Regions from separate parts of the Peribacillus sp. V2I11 genome, predicted to be linked through region 2. Evidence: riboswitches for the same ligand, from Rfam matches in the RefSeq annotation. Region 2 holds a riboswitch; each other region holds the start of a gene.
The links. A riboswitch is a leader RNA that binds a small molecule or an ion and turns the genes downstream of it on or off. The one in region 2 is predicted to bind lysine.
Positions count from the first base shown of each region.

Region 1: another riboswitch for lysine. It lies ahead of QFZ73_RS19025 (aspartate kinase); the one in region 2 lies ahead of dapA (4-hydroxy-tetrahydrodipicolinate synthase).
Region 3: another riboswitch for lysine. It lies ahead of QFZ73_RS13240 (amino acid permease); the one in region 2 lies ahead of dapA (4-hydroxy-tetrahydrodipicolinate synthase).

Region 1 is NZ_JAUSYW010000001.1:3,889,018-3,896,617, reverse strand. Features, by position in the region: gene sdhA (succinate dehydrogenase flavoprotein subunit) at 1-1,409, opposite strand, end outside; gene QFZ73_RS19035 (succinate dehydrogenase cytochrome b558 subunit) at 1,480-2,088, opposite strand; gene QFZ73_RS19030 (YslB family protein) at 2,474-2,944, shown strand; gene QFZ73_RS19025 (aspartate kinase) at 3,008-4,240, opposite strand; lysine riboswitch at 4,329-4,505, opposite strand; gene uvrC (excinuclease ABC subunit UvrC) at 4,567-6,339, opposite strand; gene trxA (thioredoxin) at 6,447-6,761, opposite strand; gene QFZ73_RS19010 (electron transfer flavoprotein subunit alpha/FixB family protein) at 6,968-7,600, opposite strand, start outside.
Region 2 is NZ_JAUSYW010000001.1:4,855,054-4,862,653, reverse strand. Features, by position in the region: gene QFZ73_RS23795 (fibronectin type III domain-containing protein) at 1-463, opposite strand, end outside; partial or broken gene QFZ73_RS23790 (metallophosphoesterase family protein) at 460-1,101, opposite strand; gene QFZ73_RS23780 (DUF2690 domain-containing protein) at 1,738-2,025, shown strand; partial or broken gene QFZ73_RS23775 (MFS transporter) at 2,175-2,593, shown strand; lysine riboswitch at 3,027-3,205, shown strand; gene dapA (4-hydroxy-tetrahydrodipicolinate synthase) at 3,341-4,237, shown strand; gene QFZ73_RS23765 (Lrp/AsnC family transcriptional regulator) at 4,906-5,397, opposite strand; gene QFZ73_RS23760 (DMT family transporter) at 5,651-6,565, shown strand; partial or broken gene QFZ73_RS23755 (YjcZ family sporulation protein) at 6,859-6,945, shown strand; partial or broken gene QFZ73_RS23750 (L-serine ammonia-lyase, iron-sulfur-dependent subunit beta) at 7,162-7,600, opposite strand, start outside.
Region 3 is NZ_JAUSYW010000001.1:2,750,836-2,758,435, reverse strand. Features, by position in the region: gene QFZ73_RS13260 (metal ABC transporter permease) at 1-236, opposite strand, end outside; gene QFZ73_RS13255 (metal ABC transporter ATP-binding protein) at 247-1,002, opposite strand; gene QFZ73_RS13250 (metal ABC transporter solute-binding protein, Zn/Mn family) at 1,015-1,938, opposite strand; gene QFZ73_RS13245 (LacI family DNA-binding transcriptional regulator) at 2,684-3,646, shown strand; lysine riboswitch at 3,903-4,087, shown strand; gene QFZ73_RS13240 (amino acid permease) at 4,184-5,635, shown strand; gene QFZ73_RS13235 (glycoside hydrolase family 13 protein) at 5,685-7,364, opposite strand; gene QFZ73_RS13230 (Ger(x)C family spore germination protein) at 7,450-7,600, opposite strand, start outside.

The DNA of each region.
Region 1 (7,600 bases), 970 kb from region 2:
TCATTGTAACGGACTACAGTAACATGCTGTGTCATCCACTCACCAAGTTCTTTGTGAAGGACGTACGCATTTTCGTTACCATCAAGAGACATGACTTCATTCCATTTTTCCTGTTCTTGTTTCTCGTACCCTTCAAACAATGAAGATGGAATGGATTCTGAAGTTTTATCAAGGCCTTCAATATATTTAACGGCATTCGGTCCAGCTACTGAACCACCATAGATTGCAGAAAGAAGTGAGTTCGCACCAAGTCGGTTACCGCCATGTTGAGAGTAGTCACACTCACCTGCAGCGAATAAACCTTTGATGTTAGTCATTTGGTCATAATCCACCCAAAGTCCGCCCATAGAATAGTGAACGGCAGGGAAAATTTTCATTGGAACTTTACGAGGATCTTCACCCATGAATTTCTCGTAGATTTCAATGATTCCACCAAGTTTTATATCAAGTAATTTAGGATCTTTATGTGATAGATCCAGGTAAACCATGTTTTCTCCATTAATGCCAAGCTTCATGTTCATGCATACGTCGAAAATTTCACGAGTCGCGATATCACGAGGTACTAGATTACCATAAGCAGGGTATTTTTCTTCAAGGAAATACCAAGGTTTTCCGTCTTTATATGTCCAGATACGTCCACCTTCACCACGAGCGGATTCACTCATTAGACGAAGTTTGTCATCTCCAGGGATTGCTGTAGGATGAATTTGAATGAACTCACCATTTGCATAATTTACACCTTGTTGATAAACGATGGAAGCTGCTGATCCTGTATTGATCATTGAGTTGGTCGATTTACCGAAAATGATTCCAGGGCCGCCGCTCGCCATGATGACTGCGTCGCCAGGGAATGATTTGATTTCCATTGAAGTCAGGTTTTGAGCTACGATGCCGCGTGCTGTTTGCTCATCATCGATAACAGCTCCAAGGAATTCCCAGCCTTCATATTTCGTTACAAGGCCTTCAACTTCATAACGGCGAACCTGCTCGTCCAATGCGTAAAGTAATTGCTGACCAGTTGTTGCACCAGCGAATGCTGTACGGCTATGTTGAGTACCACCGAAACGACGGAAATCAAGAAGACCTTCCGGAGTACGGTTGAACATAACACCCATACGGTCAAACATGTGGATGATCGATGGTGCGGCTTCGCACATCGCTTTAACCGGCGGTTGGTTAGCCAAGAAATCTCCGCCATAAACTGTATCGTCGAAGTGGATGTATGGAGAATCCCCTTCACCTTTTGTATTTACTGCCCCATTGATTCCGCCTTGGGCGCAAACTGAGTGAGAGCGTTTAACAGGCACCAAAGAAAATAAATCAACCTGTTGTCCCAGCTCTGCTGCTTTGATCGTAGCCATTAATCCAGCTAGACCTCCACCAACGATAACTATTTTACCTTTACCCAATTCTGTCACTCCCTTATTTCCATTAGCCAAGCTATGTTTTTCCTAATACTTATAAATGAACTCTATCTTCTTATACGAAAGCGAAAATTGCGCTAATTCCGATATAAGAAAGAAGAACGAAAACGATCAATGTAAAGTAAGTCATGATTCTTTGCGATCTTGGTGAAACTGTCAGACCCCAGCTCACTGCAAATGACCATAATCCATTAGCAAAGTGGAAAATTGCTGAGATAATACCAACAATATAAAACGCAACCATAAATGGACTAGAGAAAATTTCCGCCATCATATCGAAATCAACTGTTGCCCCTAGAGCTGCTTGAACTCTTGTCTCCCAAATATGCCAAACAAGGAAAATCAACGTTATGATTCCAGTTACACGTTGAAGCATGAACATCCAGTTACGGAAGAATCCAAATCTCCCTAAATTGTTTTTTGCTGTAAAGGCAATATAAATTCCGTACACAGCATGGAAAAGGATTGGTAGATAGATGACGACCCATTCAACCAAAATCTTTACGGGCGTAAACTCAATTAAATGAACTGCCCCATTAAAAGTCTCTTCTCCTTTTGTTGCCATAAAGTTTACCGATAAATGAAAAATTAGGAATAGACCAATTGGAATTACTCCTAGAAGTGAATGAAGCCTGCGATTCCCAAACTCACGATTTTTTGCCACTAAGTGCCCCCCCTTAATTTGTGAAAAATCATGCAAAGATAAACTGGTGGCTACCTTTTATCTCCGCGTGAAAATACAGTATAGAGTCAAAAAAACTCCTCTATACTTCCTTTACAATTATGTGACATGTCCATTTTACTCCTGACTTCTATGTGCGTCAAGAAAACGGATACAAGAAATCTCTTTTTCAGAATAGATTTTTTTTGGATTAAATTGTCTATTTTTTATATGTCAAGTTGATATTTTGGAGAAATTACTAATTAATCTATTAATATCCCGATATAATTTCTCATTTTTTTCCAATTGGTATTTAAATAAATAAAAAACAGTATAATTTGCAAAAGAAAAACGTTTATAATAGATTTACAGAAAGAGGCGATAAACTATGAAAAAAAATATTGCTGCTGCGATAGAAGAAGAGATTCAAGCTGAAGAAATTCAAACTGAAGAATTCCAAGTTCCAGCTTTCGGATACGAATTAATCAGAGAAGTTCTATTGAACGATATTCTCGGAAAAGACTCTAATCAAATCCTCTATTGGGCAGGTAAACAATTAGCAAGAAAATTCCCATTGAAAGGCGATCAGGAAGTGATTGAATTTTTCCAGAGCGCTGGATGGGGCAATCTGGAAATCACGAAGTATACGAAACACGTGATGGAATTATCCCTGACGGGCGAAATAATCAGCCGCCGCCTGGATTTACACCCTGATTGTCACTTCCAACTTGAAGCCGGTTTCCTTGCCGAGCAGTTTACACTGCAAAAAAAATTCCTCAGCGAATCAACGGAAGAAATCAAACGCCGCGTAAAAAAAGTGATATTCACCATCCAATGGGATCCCAGAGATCCAATCTAATGAGCCCTTAAAACAGACTTACCCTTTTTACCGGAAGTCTGTTTTTTATTGGACTCCTTACACTTAAGCTAGCACTTTTGCATGCTGACCAAGTTTAAATGCTTCATGAAGAGATTCAACCGCCTTCACCATTTCCTTTTCATTGACGACAGTCGAAACTTTAATTTCCGATGTGCTGACCATTTTCACCTGGATGCCTGTATTGGCCATCACTTCAAACATCTCGGCAGCCACTCCTGGATTGGATACCATACCAGAACCGACGATCGACACTTTGGCCAGCCCGCTCTCCGTTTCGACTCGATCGAATCCCAATTGTTCTTTATTATTTTCCAGCACGATCAAGGCCGCTTCCGTATCTTCACTTTTTGTGGAAAAAGATAGATTGGTCGTATCCTCGGCAGTCATGCTTTGAATGATGATGTCCACATTAATCCGGTTTTTCGCAAGTGTCGTGAAAATTGTGGATAAGGCACCAAGTGATTGGGGCAAACCATATATTGTTACCCTCGTAATACTGTCTTCAAAAGCAATGCCGCGTACAATTAAGTTTTCTTCCATAGTTGCTTCCTCCTCAATGATCGTTCCTGATTCTCTCTCCATGCTTGAACGGACTTCAAGCGGAATTTGATAATTTTTTGCATATTCGACAGCCCTTGGATGAAGGACGCCCGCCCCCAGGTTGGCAAGTTCCAGCATTTCATCGTAAGAAATGGATTGGAGTTTTCGCGCGCCTTTTATGTAGCGTGGGTCCGTTGTGAAAACACCCGTTACATCCGTATATATATCGCATCTATCCGCATTCAGCGCTGCAGCGATGGCAACCGCCGTCGTATCGGAACCACCTCGCCCTAAGGTAGTGATTTCCCCATTTACATCGTTCCCCTGGAAACCGGCAACGACCACTATTTTCTTCTCCTGAAGCTGAGCTTGGATCCTTGAAGCATCGATGTTTAAAATCCGGGCATTCCCATGAACGGATTCCGTTTGCATGCCAGCCTGCCAGCCAGTATATGAAATGGCTTCATGTCCTTCTTCAATCAATGCCATCGTCAACAGGGAAATCGTTACCTGTTCCCCAGTAGTCAATAGCATATCCATTTCCCTCTTGCTCGGGGTTCCGGAAATATCCCGGGCCATGGAAACCAATTGGTCCGTTGTTTTCCCCATAGCTGAAACAACGACGACTACCTCATTTCCATTCTCCGCTTCCTCGATTACCCGATTGGCAACATTTTTGATTTTTTCTACGCTACCGACGGATGTTCCGCCAAATTTTTGAACGATTAATGCCATCCTCATGCACCCTCTCTAGTTTTTAGGCAATAAAAAAAGCAATGAGAAATATCTCATTGCTGTGATCACATATCTAATACTGTAAACACAGTGAGATAGCTCTCCAGGGTATAAACCCTGACAATCCGCCATTTATTAAATGTCGGACCAGGAAAACAAGGTATGAGTCTTGTCTTCCTTCGGCGTCATCCCCTTTCAAAACCTTTCATGGAAGCTCATACTTCTCCAGGTTTTTACTCTTGAATTCCGCACCTCTATCAGCACTTTTAAGTTGTCTAATTAAAAATTCCTTTTAATCATAGCATAGAGATTTATCGGTAGCAAGATTATTCTTGTAATTTTCTAACGATTCCCTCGGCTACCCCTTTTGGCATGCCAGCTTCCATGATTTCCTCGGCCGTTGCCTCTTTGATTTTCTTCAATGATCCAAAATGCCTTAATAATTGCTTCCTTCGTTTTTCCCCGACTCCTGGAATATCATCAAGCTGGGAGTGAACCGCATTTTTCCCGCGCAGCTGGCGATGAAACGTAATCGCGAACCGATGCACCTCATCCTGAATTCTTTGCAATAGGTAAAATTCCTGGCTCCGTGAATCAAGAGGTACGAGTTCAAGAGGATTTCCGATCATCAATTGCGATGTCCTATGCTTTTCATCCTTAATAAGGCCTGAAAGTGGTATATCAAGGCCCAATTCATTTTCCAAAATATCCCGAACGGCTTCCACATGTCCCTTTCCGCCATCAATGATGATTAAGTCCGGAAGCGGCAGTCCTTCTTTCAATACTCGTGAATACCTTCTTCTGACCACTTCACGCATCGATTCATAATCATCAGGCCCCTGAACCGTCTTGATCTTATATTTGCGGTACTCCCTTTTTTCCGGCTTCCCATCAATGAACACGACTAAAGCGGAAACAGGGTCACTTCCCTGGATATTGGAGTTATCGAAAGCTTCAATTCGATGCGGGGTGTAGATACCCAGTTGGTTCCCGAGGTTTTCCACCGCATTGATCGTTCTTTCTTCATCCCTTTCAATCAAAGAGAATTTTTCCTGAAGGGCGATGGAGGCATTTTTATTCGCCAATTTAAGCATGTCTTTTTTCGCTCCCCGTTTGGGGTGAATCGTTTTGACACCAAGCAGTCCTTCGGCCATTTCGGCATCCACTGACTCTGGCAGCAAGATTTCCTTTGGTTTAAAGTGGTTCGTAATCTCGTAAAACTGACCGAGGAATGTAAGAAGTTCCTGTTCGGGTTCATCGTAGACCGGAAAAAGTGAAACATCCCTTTCTATTAATTTACCCTGCCGGACAAAAAATACCTGAACGCACATCCAGCCTTTATCATAGGCAAAGCCAAATACATCCCTGTCGATGAAATCGGTCGTCATCATTTTCTGCTTCTCCATCGTAATATCGATGTGGGCAATCTTGTCACGGAACTCCTTCGCCCTCTCGAAATCGAGATTTTCTGATGCCTCTAGCATTTTTTCAGTCAGTTCTTTTTTTATTTCAGTATGCCCGCCGTTCAAGAACCGGTTGATATCATCCACCATTTTTTTATATTCCTGTTCTTCCACTTCATATACACATGGGGCCAGGCACTGGCCAAGGTGATAGTATAGGCAAACGCGATCCGGTAAAGTATTGCATTTTCTTAGGGGATAGATGCGGTCGAGCAATTTTTTCGTTTCGTTTGCTGCAAAAGCATTCGGATAAGGACCGAAATATTTCCCTTTGTCTTTTTTGACTTTTCGCGTAATGATAAGACGTGGGTGGCGTTCCGCAGTCAGCTTGATGAAAGGATACGTCTTATCATCCTTTAGCATGACATTATATTTTGGATCATGTTTTTTGATTAAGTTCAACTCTAAAATAAGAGCCTCGATATTGGAAGAGGTGACGATGTATTCGAAATCCTCAATCTCATTCACGAGCCGAAATGTTTTTCCATCATGTGATCCCGTAAAATAAGAACGGACACGATTTTTCAACACCTTCGCTTTGCCTACATATATGATCGTTCCCTGACGATCTTTCATTAAATAACATCCAGGCTGATCGGGAAGAAGGGCAAGTTTATTCTTTATTTGTTGATTCATGCATTCCGCCTCCTGTTCTCCCATTTTTACAATCATTATATATCAAGATAGCGAAAAAAGCTTCAAGTCCGCAGACTTGAAGCTTTTTTTAGCTATCTTACTATTTATTACGCGTGTTTTGCAATAAGTTCAGCAAGTGCTTCTTTAGGTTGGAAGCCTACAACCTTGTCAACCACTTCACCGTCTTTAAGGACGATTAATGTCGGGATGCTCATCACACCGAATTTTCCAGCTGTTTCTTGGTTTTCATCCACATCCACTTTTACGATTTTTGCTGTATCGCCAATTTCAGTATCAAGCTCTTGAAGAACAGGAGCGATCATTTTACAAGGTCCACACCATGGAGCCCAAAAATCTACAAGAACGACACCTTCGCTAGTATCTGTTGTGAAAGTTTGGTCAGTTGCATTTACAATAGCCATATATAATTCCTCCTCAAATTTACTCAAATAACTAAAGACAGTATACCATTGTTGTTAGAATCGATGCTAATATTTTGCTTCAGTGGTAGGATGTCCAAAAAAAGAGTAAATATGCAGGCCAAAACCCTTGCCTATTAGCCAAATAAAGGGGCAAGACATGTATCGGCTTATGCCGCATGTCTTGCCCCTCATCTGTATTATTTCTCTTACGCGTTAACTTTAAGTTTTTTGAATTCTTCCGTAAGTAATGGAACGACTTCGAAAAGATCTCCGACTATTCCATAATCAGCCACATTGAATATGTTAGCTTCCGGGTCTTTGTTGATGGCAACGATGACCTTGGAGTTGGACATCCCCGCTAAATGCTGGATAGCACCGGAAATTCCGCAGGCGATATAAAGGTCAGGCGTTACGACTTTACCCGTTTGCCCGATTTGCAATGAGTAATCGCAATAGTCCGCATCACATGCTCCGCGGGAAGCCCCTACCGCACCGCCAAGAACTTGTGCCAGTTCCTTTAATGGTTCAAAACCATCTTCACTTTTCACGCCGCGGCCACCCGCGATGATTACTTTCGCTTCTGAAAGGTCGACCCCTTCACTAGCTTTTCTAACAACATCTTTAATGATTGTGCGTAAATCCTTAATATCCACACTTAATGTAGAAACATCACCAGAGCGGGACTCATCTTTAGCTAATGGTTCGATATTGTTCGGACGGATTGTCGCGAATATCACGCCATCTGTAACAATTTTCTTTTCAAATGCTTTACCGGAATATATCGGACGGGTGAAAACGATGTTTCCGCCTTCTTCTTCAATGGATGTAACGTCTGAGAT
Region 2 (7,600 bases):
CTTTTGTCTGGCCATCAGCCAGTAACACCTTTTTACTGCTATTGTTAAATGAATCTAGTGCTTGTACCTTAATTTGATAATCAGTACCTGGCTTAAGTCCAGCAACAGGGAACTCTAAATTCTTTGGCACAGGATCATAATAGAATTCAGAAAATACGGTGAAATCTGCGTCCAGCTCCCCAGTTTCCTTGTTTTTGGCTGTAATGTGATAAGAATGTACGAGTACGTTATCTTTTGCCTGTGGAAATGTTACATTTAAACTTCTTAGTGTCGATTTTTCTTTTACAATCAAAGCTTTGTCTTTAACTGCAAAAACCGGTGGTGACTGATCTCGATCGTCTGTATATTTAAAGTTATTTTTTGTAGAAGGATTTTTTATTACCCATGGTTTTCCTGTCCAATCGTCTTTATGAAAGTCACGTTTTTTAATGACAACTTCATTATTATAAACTTCTACAATCATTCCTTGACTAATATCCCGATATCCTTTTGAAGTTTGTCTGGCTCTACTTCCAAATAACTTACAGAAGACGTGCCAACAGACGTAAAGTCTTTTTGATGAATCGTTCTAGGGTCTTCAAGTGGATAATGAGAATGGCCTGAAAATGTAATAACTTGTGGATGTTTCTTTAATGTATCATATAAAAGTTCTTTATTTTCCTGAGTTCCCCACAAGTCACTTCCATACACAGTGTCTTTAATGTGTTGATGAAGAAAAACAAAGATTGGTTGGTCCGGATTCTCTTTTTCTGCAGCAGCTAACTTTTCACCTAGCCAGTTAATTTGATTAACAGAATATAAACCATGCGTATTACCATTTTCCGGACTTAACGTAATAAAATCATATCCATTTACTTTTTTATGATAGTAAAGAGAATCCATTCCTGTTTTCTTGATAAAACGATCTTGTGCTTTTTCAACGGAAAGTCCATTCCAATAATCATGGTTTCCCATTGTAAACATGGATTGGACATCGCCTTGTTTCTTCTACTTATAAATGGAGAAGAACTTATCATATTCAGTAGCATATCCATAGTCTGTTAAATCCCCAACGACAACAAAAGCATCCTGTTTAGGTGCAGCTTTGTTTAATTGATCCATGGCTGTTCTAAACTTGTTCATATCAGAAGTTGATCCATCATCAATATGTACATCACTGATTACAGGAAAAACGAGCTCAGGTTTACGTTCATTATCTGAATTTGAAGATTCCGAGAATGCTTGTACACTAGATAAAGAAGTTGTTAATCCTAACGTTACAACTGTTAACATTGCAGCAAATTTATTTTTCGCTTTCAAGATCATTTCCTCCTATTTATCGTTTAGCCACTTAAATTATGTAATTATTTTTCAAAAATACAAACATCCTCCTCATTTTAAAATTTTTACGTGGTTTACCAATTAAAATTGTAACTTTACATTATTAATAAAATATAGCACCAGTGTAATTTAAATATTAATAAATCAACAAAAGGTATGGCCAGTATTCGTTCACCTTTGTCTCGGTATTGATTTGCCTTTGGTTAATGAGAATGGGGTACTATCCCTTAACTAAGTAGTTATCCTTAAAATGGTAAAATTTACACAGGGGTAAATGATTCCATAGTACATAGAAATACCAATTTTCATTTGGTGAAGTCTGGAAGAAGGAAAGGAGAGAGGTTATTATAAAAAAATAATTGAATATTGTGATGGTAGTAGCTCTTGTTTTTGGACTGTTTTTTTGCGATTGTACCCATGAATAAAACATTTGCATTGTCCTATGATAATACAAACCCTTATTCGACAGGTTGTGCTTCTAAAAGCCCAATCACCTATGAAACAGAATATATCTATAAAAACGGTGTGAAAATTGGATATGTGCAGCTAAAAGGAAGTGCGTATTGTCATACGGCGTGGGGTTACTTAAAGTTTTATTCGGCTGCTCCTTACGATTATTATGCAAATGTTTGGGTTGACAGTTTTAATGGCACGGCTAAGAGAGCATTTACAAGTTGTGCTAGTTCCGGTGGTACGGATGGATAATGAAAGGTCAAACGTCCTGTTATACTGCTCAATTATGGAATAAAGATCCTTATAATGCTTTGGCCAAAGCAGGTATTTATTCTTCCACTGGGGCTCTAATTATTTCTGCGAACACCGGTCGTTTAATGGGTTATTAATGCAAACTTCCTGTTAACACTTTTCTCGGTGGAATTGTGTTTTTCCCACCTTTCCTCATTTTTCCTACTATGCACAGTCCATTTCGCAGTTCAATGCGTGATCAATTTTCTTTGTTAACAACCCCACGAATCTTAATGGCTTTTAACATTCCATCTCATGGATTTGGAGCGACGTATGCTGTTTATACGTATCTCGTTCCAATCCTGAAAGGAATGGAAGCGCCAAGTAGTTCTTGATCTTGTTTGGCTACGGATTTATTTCCATTTTCAGCAACATACTCGCTGGTAAAATTGCCAGCTACAATGCTACCGAATGCCTCCGGTTTGTTTTCCTCGTGCAAGCAATTGTTCTTATCATTTTTTATTGGACGACAGATAATTTTATCTTTGGATTGGTTAACATTAGCTTGATGTCATTAATGGCCATCCTTTTCAATTTTTTATGATAGTATAATTGAATCAATGGAGTCCTACTTACATTGAAGCGATCCGTTTTCTTGCTTCCCAAACGTACGGATTTTCATATCTTTTCTTTCATTTGTTAGTTTTGTATTTATCATGTTGTCCTCCCCACCTTGATCATTATTCTCAGTATTCATAAGATAAATACCAATTTTCTATAAGATATATCAATTGTCAAAACTGACTATAAAAGAGTGAAACTTTTCATACAGTTTGTTTTATAAAACTATTAAAGTTGAGATTACATAATACTAAAAAAGATGAATCCAGCCCCTATACCGTATCCATTTCCATTGATTATCCATGTATTCTAAAAAAATATTTCTAAATTGGCCTTGCAATAAAAAGGATTCCTTGTTATATTACAGTCAATTAAATATTTTCTTACTTCATGCTTTTTGAAGTGAGGATAGAGGAGCAAAGACCATTAGTACACATTTTGAGGAGAATGAGATCCTATGACTATTGTGGAAAGGGGAATTTGCCGAAGCGGAAAGAATCTCATGTTCTTGAAGCTGGTTCTGCTATTGAATAAATGCAGGACTGTCATATAGGAAACTATATGGAGGGCTATCTTATGCGCGGAAACATTTTTTTTGATAAATATTGTTTCTACTGCAGCAGCGAATCCTCGTTGTTGCTTTTTTGCGTTTACTCCTGAATGGCCCTAACCACCTCTGAATTTTTTTAAAAAATAAACAAAAGGGTGTGAAGTTATGAATTTTGGCCAAGTTTTAACCGCAATGGTTACCCCGTTTAATCATAATGATGAGGTTGATTTTAATGCTACGAGAATTTTAGTAGATTATTTAATTGCTAATGGTTCTGATGGATTAGTAATAGCTGGTACAACTGGAGAGTCTCCTACATTAACTGCAGAAGAGAAAGTAGATTTATTCAAAATTGTTGTAGAAGTTGTTGATGGAAGAGTTCCAGTCATAGCTGGAACTGGCTCAAATAACACGAAGGCTTCGATCAGCTTAACAAAGCAAGCAGAGGCAGCAGGAGTCGACGGAATCATGCTCGTTACCCCATACTATAACAAGCCGTCTCAAGAAGGATTATTTCAGCACTTTAGTGCTATTGCCCATTCAACATCATTACCGGTAATGCTTTATAATATCCCAGGACGAAGTGTTGTGAACATGTCAGTAGAGACGATTGTTAGCCTCTCGAAAATCAACAATATTGTGGCAGTAAAAGAAGCAAGTGGTGACTTAGATGCCATGGCACAAATCATAAGCAAAACAACTACCGATTTTACATTGTACAGCGGCGATGATGGGTTAACATTACCGGTTTTAGCCATTGGTGGAACAGGCATTGTTTCGGTTGCTTCACACATAATTGGTAATGAAATGCAAGAAATGATCAATAGCTTTAAAAATGGTGATGTCCATGGTGCTGCCACTGCACATCGTAACCTTCTTCCAATTATGAAAGCATTATTTGCTGCACCAAGCCCAGCACCGGTAAAATCAGCATTAAATATGCGGGGGTTAAATGTTGGAGGTGTCCGCTTACCATTGGTCCCTTTAAACTATGAAGAAAAAAGTGCACTACAAATAGCTCTACAACCGAGTAACGCAGAAGCAATTTTGTTAAGTAAATAAACTTAATGATTCATTAAGCGAGTCTTCAATATCGATTTTCCAATTAAAACCATAATAAACGGGAGAAATTAAAAAAAGCAGTGCAAACTCCGAAAGAAGTGTACTGCTTTTTAATCGATGCACGGCTCAGTGCTTAAACTAGTTGAGCAATATAATGATCATTTAAGATTAATGGCAAAAGCAGAATGTACATTTTCAAGAAAGATATATGGTGCATCCAGTAGGAATTTCTATAGCAATGATTTTTTCGGGGATTGATCATAAGCTTAATATTTCTAGTGATGTTGATATGTAATTATTGAAAAACAGAGTCGTTCCTTAATATCCAATCTATGATGGATCCTTAACAAATTCAAAAGAAATAAAGTAATTAATAGCTTTGACGTTCAAAATTTTGAACGAACTTTATAGTTCAACTTAGAAATGGATTTATATCTACTTATATAACTTGATAATGAATAAATAGCCTTTGTTCTCTTTGAGCAAAGGCTATTTTGTGACAAGTTTTTTTATCCAACCCCTTTTATTTCATGGCCTGAAGTTGCTGTCCTTCATTTTGATCCTTGCTGCAGACTTGTATGTTTCCATATTTACGGACTTCTTTTTTTACTCCTACTTCTACTTTTCTCTTTCTAGTTCTATCAAAAACCGTTGGTAAAAGTGTACTTTTACGAACGGGCCTTTTCTTCCCATATCGGTAAAACTGTTGAGTATTTAATTTCTCTGAGAGCTAGGCTAGTTTGAATTTTTGTAATGCCTAGTTTATTTAACTTTCTAATAAATATTTCTAATTCCTTCCGATCTTTGTTAGCCACTTTTAGAAGATAATCATACTCACCTGTTAAACAATGACACTCTAATACTTCTGACATAGAAGCTAATGCCTTTTCCAAAACTTCGAGTTCTTCAGCTTGATGTATATTCGTACTAATAAAAATGAAACATAATAAATCAAAACCTAGCTTCTCCTGGTTTAAAATTGCTACTTGTGCATTAATAAACCCTTCATTTTCCAAACGTTTTATCCTTGAATGTATAGCTGGTGGAGATAACTTGACACGCTTTGCAAGCTCAGTATTGCTTAACTGTGCATCCTTTTGCAGTAAATCTAAAATTTGGATATCAACATTATCCAGAACCTTGCTTACCATAGATTCCACTTATAGTCACCCCCTTTTACAATTGTTCCAAAAACAGTATCATTTCAACACCAAAACAAAATTTAATTCTGTATATCAAGAATATTTCTTAATATTATTTTAAGTTTCTTCTATTATACAAAATAATATATTAAGTAACGAACTAAAATGTTAAAATTATTAGTAAATAATTATAAAAATTGAAATGTCATTGTGCACAATGGCTTCGATCTTTTTCACGTAAACAGTGAAAGATGAAAAGGAGCAAAATGATATGCAATATTATTATTTTTCGTTATTACTTTTAACAAGTTTATTATGGGGTGGAAACTTTGTCGTAGGAAAGTCACTTGTCGGTCATGCTTCTCCGATGACGTTGACGAGTTTAAGGTGGATCATAGCTATTAGTTGTCTTTTGCCAATTGTATGGTGGAAAGAAAGAAAGATATTTCCCCCTCGTAGTGCAATCCTTCCTTTATTTTTGATGGGAATTACAGGTGTGGTTCTATTTAATCTATTACAATTTGCAGCATTAGAGAAAACTACCGCCACTAATGTTGGGCTAATATCAACATTAAACATGATTTCAATTGCAATTTTTTCATTTTTCTTTTTAAAAGAAAGAATTAATATTCTACAAATGTTTTCTATGTTTTTTTCGCTTTTTGGTGTATTACTTGTACTTTCAAAAGGAAATATTGATCTATTCCTTTCATTACGTTTTAATACAGGTGATTTATATATGATGGCTGCTGTATGCGTTTGGGGAATATATTCCGTTTGTAGCAAATGGGCAATGATAACAACAACACCCATGATGTCTACATTATATTCTGGTATATTTGGACTTATAGTCCTTCTTCCGTTTAATTTTTCTAATTTTACGGTGTCTAATATAAATACTTCTTTCATACAATCTATTTTATATACAGCCGTTATCTCAACTGTAGCTTGTATGGTACTTTGGAACATTGGTGTACAAAAATTAGGTACAACAACATCAGGTATTTTCTTGAATTTTAATCCTATTTTCACTGCAATTTTAGCTTTTCTATTATTAGGTGAAAAAATGACGTGGGTACAAGGAATTGGTAGTGGTATTGTGATTATAGGTTGTTATTTGTTCTCACATTTTAAAGCGAAGGTGATTTTCAAAAAGAATTCTAGTCAATCGCAGATTCAAGCATGAATTTTTATTCAAAGTCTAAAAACGTAATATCTCTGGTGATTAATACAAAAAAGCCTGATCCAAGGTGGATACAGGCTCGATTGTTCAAAAACTTTCCGGTTAAGGAATTAATAAAAAAGAAAAGGAAACCACTTTATTTATAAAGATAAACATATAAACTGATGACTTCTTTTTTATATTGCTTTAAAGCAATTAATTGTTCAGGAATACTATCAAAATATCCTCCTTAAAAACAACTACATAGATGTTTCCAAATGTCAGGTTGTGACAACAGTTGTAACGGCGTTTTTTGATTTGGAGGAGATTTCGCCTTCATAGTCGTTGTGTTTATACCATTAATCATAGTTGGATGCATTTGTGCCGGCTGTAACAGAGGCTGAGACTTCTGCTAAAAAATAATTAAATTACTGGGCGACTGTCATAGGCCATCCTTTTTCACTAAAATAAACAACCTTCCTTTCGATTGCTTCAGTTTAAAGACAAAAAAGCATTCGGAACGAATTTATTCCGAATGCCTTTTTTGGTTTTAATCGCATACCATGCTTTTTTGAATCAGCGAAATACGATCGCGGGCTTAATGGACAATTTTTTGGTAACTACTTAGTTTGAACCAAGACAATTTCTTCGATAATCGGAATCTCCCTTTTTAATAAAGATAAAAGAGTGTCTTCGGCTGTATTGTCGATTTCACAAATCGTTATTGCAGCACCATTGATTTTGGAACGTTCATTGGCCATACGGGCTATATTGAACCCTTTTTGATAAAGAATATCCGATAATTCGGCAATAACCCCTTTTTGGTCGGAATGGCGAATCACAAGTGTTGGCCGTTCACCAGAAAATTTAAATGGATACTCATCGAATTCCTGAACCTCCACTTTACCACCGCCTAAAGAGCTGGCCAAAACCTTCACAGTACGTGTGACCCCTGTCAATTCTACTAGAACGGTATTCGGATGATAGTTTCCAAGCACCCTTTTCGTGAATTCATATTGTAAGCCTTTTTCTTCAGCAGTTTTTTTTGCATTTGGAATG
Region 3 (7,600 bases), 2.1 Mb from region 2:
GCCACTAAGCCAGCCAGGGCAGCACCTATTAGAAAATAGGAAGTGGATTTCACTCCAGTTAACATAAAGGCGACACAGATACCAGGTAACGCTGCATGTGCGAGCGTGTCGCCAAGCAAAGACTGCTTTCTGAGGTAGGCAAAGCTGCCGATGACCCCGCTGCTTAATCCGAGAAACATCGTGCCAAGCAATATCCACCTTGTATTTGGATCAGTTATAATATCCAGTATGTTCATCGTGTACACCTCATTTTAATAAAAGGCCGGACTTAGTGTCTGGTAGTATTGCTAGGCGGCCTCCATATGTTGCCTGTAAGTATTCGGGAATGAACACTTCCTCTGTCGGACCTATTTTCATCACCTTTTTATTCAATAACATCGTCCAGTCGAAATATTCCTTCACGGTGGATAGGTCATGATGCACAACCAGAACGGTTTTGCCTTTTTCCTTCAATTCCATCAGCAATTGTATGATTGCTTTCTCTGTTGCTGCATCCACCCCTACGAACGGTTCATCCATAAAGTAAATATCCGCTTCCTGTGCCAATGCACGGGCCAGGAATATCCGTTGCTGCTGTCCACCTGATAGCTGGCTGATCTGGCGGTTAGCGTATTCAGCCATCCCCACCTTTTCAAGACACTCCATCCCCTTCTGCCTCTCGGACTTCCCTGGTCGCTTCAGCCATCCGAGATGACCATATCTGCCCATCATTACGACATCGAGTGCGTTGGTTGGAAAATCCCAATCCACTGACTCACGCTGTGGTACATAGCCGATACTCTTCCTCATCGATTTATAAGTCGAACCCTTTATTGTGATTTGCCCCGATATTTTTGGGATCAATTCGAGTATTCCCTTTATCAAAGTGGACTTCCCTGCTCCATTGGGGCCTATGATACCGATTAAATTCCCTTTCGGCACCTCAAATGAGACATCTTCGACAACCGGCTTCTTATGATATGCAATCGTTAAATTCTCGACCTTCAAAGCTGCTTGATTCATAGTTTCTCCCCCTTATTTCAAAGCACGGACGATGGTGTCGGTATTATGACGGACCATCCCGATATACGTTCCTTCTTCCGTCCCTTTTTCACCCATTGCATCCGAGAACAATTCACCGCCGATTTCAACTTTGTGGCCCTGCTTCCCTGCACCTTGAATGACAGCCTCGATAGCCTTCCTTGGTACGCTTGACTCAATGAAAATCGCTTTTATTTTGTTCTCCACAAGATAATTCCGCATATCAGTAACATCTTTTGATCCATATTCCGATAATGTATTGATTCCTTGGAGACCCCTTACGTCCAGGCCATATGACTGACCGTAGTATCCAAAAGCATCATGTGCTGTAACGAGCACCCGTTGATCTTCCGGAATTTTATTAATTTCATCTTGAACATATTTATCAAGTTCCTCCAATTGCAGAACGTACTCTTCATAATTTTCACGAAACTCCGCTTCATGGTCCGGATCATTGGCAATCAACTCTTTCTTGACTGTGTCCGCCGCTACGATCCAAAGCTTTACATCAAACCAAACGTGGGGATCATGTTCCGTAGCACTCACTTTGCGAAGCTGGTTCTCCTTGAAGTCCTCCGTTACGGCAATGGTCGGTTTATCCTTGCTCATCATTTCGAATATATCCGTCATTTTCCCTTCAAGATGCACACCGTTATAAAAAATCATATCAGCCGAATCCAGTGTCTTCACATCACCCTGTGTCGCTTTATATAGATGGGGGTCGACTCCCGGTCCCATTAAACTGGTGACCTCGACATGTTTACCGCCGATATTCTCGACCAAATCCCCAATCATTCCCGTCGTTGTAACGACGTCCAACTTGCCATTGCCGTTATCCTTTTCGGCCGTATCATTGCCGCACCCTGTTAAAATCAGCAATGCAGCAAGCACGCCCCCAATAGATTTTAGAAAACCCATCCATATTCCCTCCCTTTTTCATCTCTCTAAAATAGTTTGCCATGTGCAAAACTAAGTGTAAATTTTTTTACATTGTCGTAAATGCTAAAAAGTTTCCTATACACAACTTAGTTTATACTATACACAAATATACAAAAAAAGTGCAACTATTTTTCAAACATTTCAAAAAGGCCAATGACTTTTACACACAGCAAAAACTGTCTGGAATCTCTACTAGGGAGCTTCCAGACAGTCAGTCATTTCTATGGAACGTAACGATGAAATTATAATTATATTACGGAGTTTTAATGGTGAATATAAACTAGGGGAGCTATTTCGGGACGATGGGAAATTCACGAGTAAATGCACAGATTTCACGAGTAAAGTGGCAAAATTCACGAGTAAATATGTGGATTTCACAAGTAAAGTTCCAAAATTCACGAGTAAACGCGGATTTCACGCGAAATGCCGCGGAATTCTTGACGGGCATCCGGCATTCCATAGGCATTGCCACTCATTTTTCCTGTTTCAAGGAAATTGCCAAGTACGCAAATCCCAATTCGATTCCGCAAAGCACAAACAGGGTGATTAAAGTTTGGAACATCATGATCCCCTCCTCCTCTAAGATTTAAACCAATCTTAAAGGATGAAACCCATACCAGAACAAGACCTTATTTGAAGAATTCTTCAACAGCCTCACCCTGTTCTCTTTCTCTGAAATGGGTTTCATACTGTACAATATAAAAAAAGAAAAAACGGTGATACCATGACAAATATTAAAGAAATTGCTCAAAGTGCTGGTGTATCTGTCTCAACAGTGTCTCGTGTATTGAATGATCATCCTTATGTAAGTCCCGATAAAAGAAAGAGCGTTTTAGAAGCCATCGATCGTTTGAATTATTCGAGAAACATCAACGCCATTCATCTTTCAAAAGGCAAAACTAATCTTATCGGCATCATCATCCCCTTCAACAATCACCCATATTACGGGGCAATCGTTAACGGAATCACTAAACAGGCAAATGCAATTGGCTGTCATATCGTCATCTTTCAAACAAATTATGACAGAGAGAAAGAAATCCAGGCCTTGAATATGCTGCAAATGAAGCAGCTCGATGGCATTATCGTTTGTTCAAGGATTTCGGAAATGAAAATCTTTTTGGATTATCAAAAATACGGACCGATCATCTTATGTGAAGATACAGCCCAGGCTGAATTCTCATCCATCAGCATTGATCATTATGCAGCTTTCTCCTGTGCCCTTGAGTACGTGATCGCTAAAGGATATAAGAAAATTGGATACAGCCTTGGCCGTAAAAAGAGTAGAAATAGTTCTCATCGTACAAAGGCCTTTAACGATATCATGAGTAAACATCAACTGAAAAACAATAAAGAATGGCTATTTGAAGGCAGTTACCACATCAAAGACGGTGAACAATTGTTTCAGGAATGGAATTCAATGTCAGATAAACCTGAAGCCATAATCATCACGAATGATGACACGGCGGCAGGCTTCATTCTTACCGCTAAGAAATCGGGTATAAGGGTACCGGAAGATGTGGCCATTCTCGGCTTCAATAATGATAGCCTTAGTGAAATGCTCGACATCACGACCATTTCCTTACCGCTGGAATGGATCGGGAAAATGGCAGTGGACTTATTTGAGCATCCTGAAGTGGTCAAACATGTAAAACTGGAATACGCCCTAATTAAAAGGAGGACCGTCTAGTTATCAGGATCCTTTATTTTAGTATATCGACGACATTTGAATTCTTCCTTACTGCCATCATTCAATGACTAGGGAAAAATAACCACACAAAATAATCATTGCGATATCCTAGAAGTTATTTTATAATTTTGATATAGTAAAGTATACTCAGTTACTAGCAATCTTCTAGCGATTGCATGAATTTCGAGTACAATCGTCCGACGTCATTTACAAGCTGGCGCAACGATTTTAGAAAATTGAATACTTCCTCATTTACCGATGAGTTAGAGGCTGCAGCTTATAAAAGTAAAACGGACGAGATTCTGGAAAATTAAAGACTCCGTTTGAAAGGATAAGTTGCCGAAGTTAGGGTATATTCCATGTATATTCTTGCTGGCGGTGTTACCGAACAGGAACACCACTGTCACGTTTTTTCAAAAAGCGTGGGGAGCTATCTTCGGAAGGATAAACGGGTTTATTATAAACAGCCGTCGATCTTTTTCGACTGCTGTTTTTTTATTTTTCGTTCCCTTCCAATAAAAAGGAGTGTAACATCAATTGTCAAATTCACAATCAGCATCAAGCCCTACCGAACTTAAAAGGAGCCTGAAAGCGCGTCATTTAATGATGATTTCATTAGGTGGAACGATTGGAACAGGTTTATTTTTAGCAAGTGGCGGTGCCATTCATTCAGCCGGTCCCGGCGGTGCCTTGGTGGCATACGCGATTATCGGCATCATGGTTTATTACTTAATGACAAGTCTTGCAGAAATGGCAGCGTTCATGCCAGTGGCCGGTTCGTTCCGTGTCTATGCATCCAAATTCGTCGATCCGTCTTTCGGTTTTGCGATTGGTTGGAACTACTGGTATAACTGGGCAATCACCATTGCCGCCGAATTGGCAGCCGTTGTCTTAATTATGAAGTTCTGGTTCCCGGATAGCCCTTCATTTATCTGGAGTGCCATTGCGTTAATCACTATGTTTCTTATCAATTACATGTCAGTTAAAGGTTTCGGGGAAACAGAATTCTGGTTTGCCATGATCAAAGTCGTGACAGTCGTCATTTTCTTGATCACGGGTGTTCTGATCATTCTCGGAATCATGGGTGGGAATGACCCAATTGGTTTTTCAAATTTCACAATGGGCGAAGGTCCCTTTAACGGAGGGTTCTTCACGATTCTAGGCGTATTCATGGCTGCCGGCTTTTCATTCCAAGGAACGGAATTGCTTGGAGTGACTGCTGGTGAAAGTGAAGATCCAGAAAAAAATATCCCTAAAGCGATCAGATCCGTTTTCTGGCGCATCCTCTTGTTCTATATCCTTGCAATTTTCGTTATTGGAATGATCATTCCGTTTACGGATTCACGTTTATTGAGTCAAGATGTTGCCGTAAGTCCATTCACGCTTGTATTTGAACGTGCCGGTCTTGCATTTGCTGCATCCATCATGAACGCGATCATTTTATCATCCGTACTCTCTGCCGGTAACTCTGGCATGTACGCTTCAACCCGTATGCTATGGGACTTGGCACGTGATGGGAAAGCACCGAAATTCCTTGGCAAGTTAGATAAAAGAGGAGTACCCGTAAATGCACTAATCGTGACTTCTTTAGTTGGCTGCGTTGCATTCTTAGCTTCGTTTTTCGGAGATGGCGTCGTTTATATCTGGTTATTGAACGCTTCAGGCATGGCGGGGTTCGTCACCTGGGTCGGGATTGCGATTGCCCATTATCGTTTCCGCAAAGCCTACGCAGCTCAAGGCCTTGATATGAATGATTTACCATACCGGGCAAAGGGCTTCCCATTCGGGCCTATATTCGCACTTGTCCTTTGTATAATCATTATCATCGGACAAGGATACCAAGCTTTCAGCAGCGATGGGATCGACTGGAATTCAATGTTTGTTTCCTACATTGGCTTGATTCTATTTTTCGTCCTATGGTTCGGCTATAAAATTAAGCATAAAACGAAAATCATTCCCCTTGAGGAATGTGAACTTAAATCAAAATAATGCGAAAAGGACCTGTTCTTCTCTAATCGGAGAAGAATAGGTCCTTTTTTCATTTCAAATGATAAACACGGCATTCATATGGACGCAGGGTTTTGCTGGAGATGCCTTCTTCCTCTTGATCATAATTACCGATCAGCCTTGTAGCAGAATAAGCATGCAGCTCTTCAGGCAAAGTATAGGAGGCCTGCTCTTCTTTAAAGTTGCATAGTACCAACAGCTTTTCTTCTTCAAACGATCTCGTGTAGGCAAATATTCGTTCATCATCCGGCCAAAGCAGTTCAAAACGGCCATAAACCACGATTTCATGTTCCTTGCGTAATTGGATAAGCTTTTTATAAAAATGAAAAATGGAATTCGGATCATTGTAGGCTATTTCTGCATTAATCTCGGGGAAATTGGGATTAACCTTAATCCAAGGAGTCCCTTTCGTGAATCCTGCGTTCCGGGAGTCATTCCACTGAATCGGTGTCCTCGCATTATCCCTGCTGCGGGCGTGGATGGCTGACATCATCCGCTCTTTTGACCAGCCATGTGAATGGACGAGTTCGTCATATGAATTCAATGTTTCGATATCCCGGTATTCATCAATGCTCTCAAATGCAACATTGGTCATGCCCAGCTCTTCCCCTTGATATATATAGGGTGTCCCTTGAAGCAAATGAAGACAAGCCGCAAGCATCTTTGCGCTTTCAATACGATACTTTCCATCATTACCAAACCTTGAGACAACCCGGGGCTGATCATGGTTGTTCCAGTATAAACTGTTCCAGCCATCCCCCTCCAAACCAGTCTGCCACTTGGAGAGTATTTGCTTTAAATCGGTTAGCTTCCATTTATCGTTACTCCATTTCCCTTCCGGTCCGCACCCCAAATCCATATGTTCGAATTGAAAGACCATATGTAGCTCACCACGATCTTTACCTGTGAACAATTGCGCTTCCTCCGGGGTGACGCCTGGCATCTCCCCAACCGTAATCACGTCATATCCAGAAAGTGCCCGTTGATTGATTTCCTGTAAAAACTCATGTATGCGCGGCCCATTGAGGAAAAAGATGCTTCCATCACCATACAGCTTTTCATGATGAACGGCTCCATCTGCATAGCTTTGATCTTTTGAAAGGAAGTTGATGACATCCATCCGGAAGCCATCGACACCCTTATCCAGCCACCAAGTCATGATGCTGTATATCTCTTCACGGAGCTTAGGGTTCTCCCAGTTTAAATCCGGTTGTTTCCTGCTGAATAAATGTAAATAATATTCATCGGTTCCTTCATCATATTCCCATGCTGAACCTTTAAAAATGGACTCCCAATTATTTGGTTCTTTCCCATTCCTGCCAGGTTTCCAAATATAATAATCACGTTTCGGATTATCTTTTGAGGATCGGGATTCCTTGAACCAAGGATGTTCATCTGAAGAATGGTTGACCACCAGGTCCATCATGACTTTCATTCCACGTTCATGAACCGCCTTCAGCAACCTATCGAAATCAGCCATGGTCCCGAATTCAGTCATGATTGATTTATAATCACTGATATCGTACCCATTGTCATCATTGGGAGATTGATAAACGGGGGATAGCCATATCACGTTCACTCCCAGCTCTTGTAAATAATCGAGCTTCATCAAGATCCCGTTTATATCCCCTATCCCATCGCCATCACTATCCATAAAACTCCTTGGATACACTTGATACACAACTGCCTCTTTCCACCATGCTTTGTCCATGCCTTTCCCCCTCTTTGGCCGCATTGATATAATCATTACACCAATACCCCTATTATAAAGGGGAAAACTTCAGAATATTCTACTTTTATTCAGCTATTCCCGTTTGAATCATTTCAATATCCAGATCCACCTCGATTGGAATATGGGGATATGCCTTCTCCCAATGTTTCTGATCGAAATTTCTTGTTTTACTTTTAGCGTGATCACCGATTGCAAGCGGATCTATATTGTTCTCC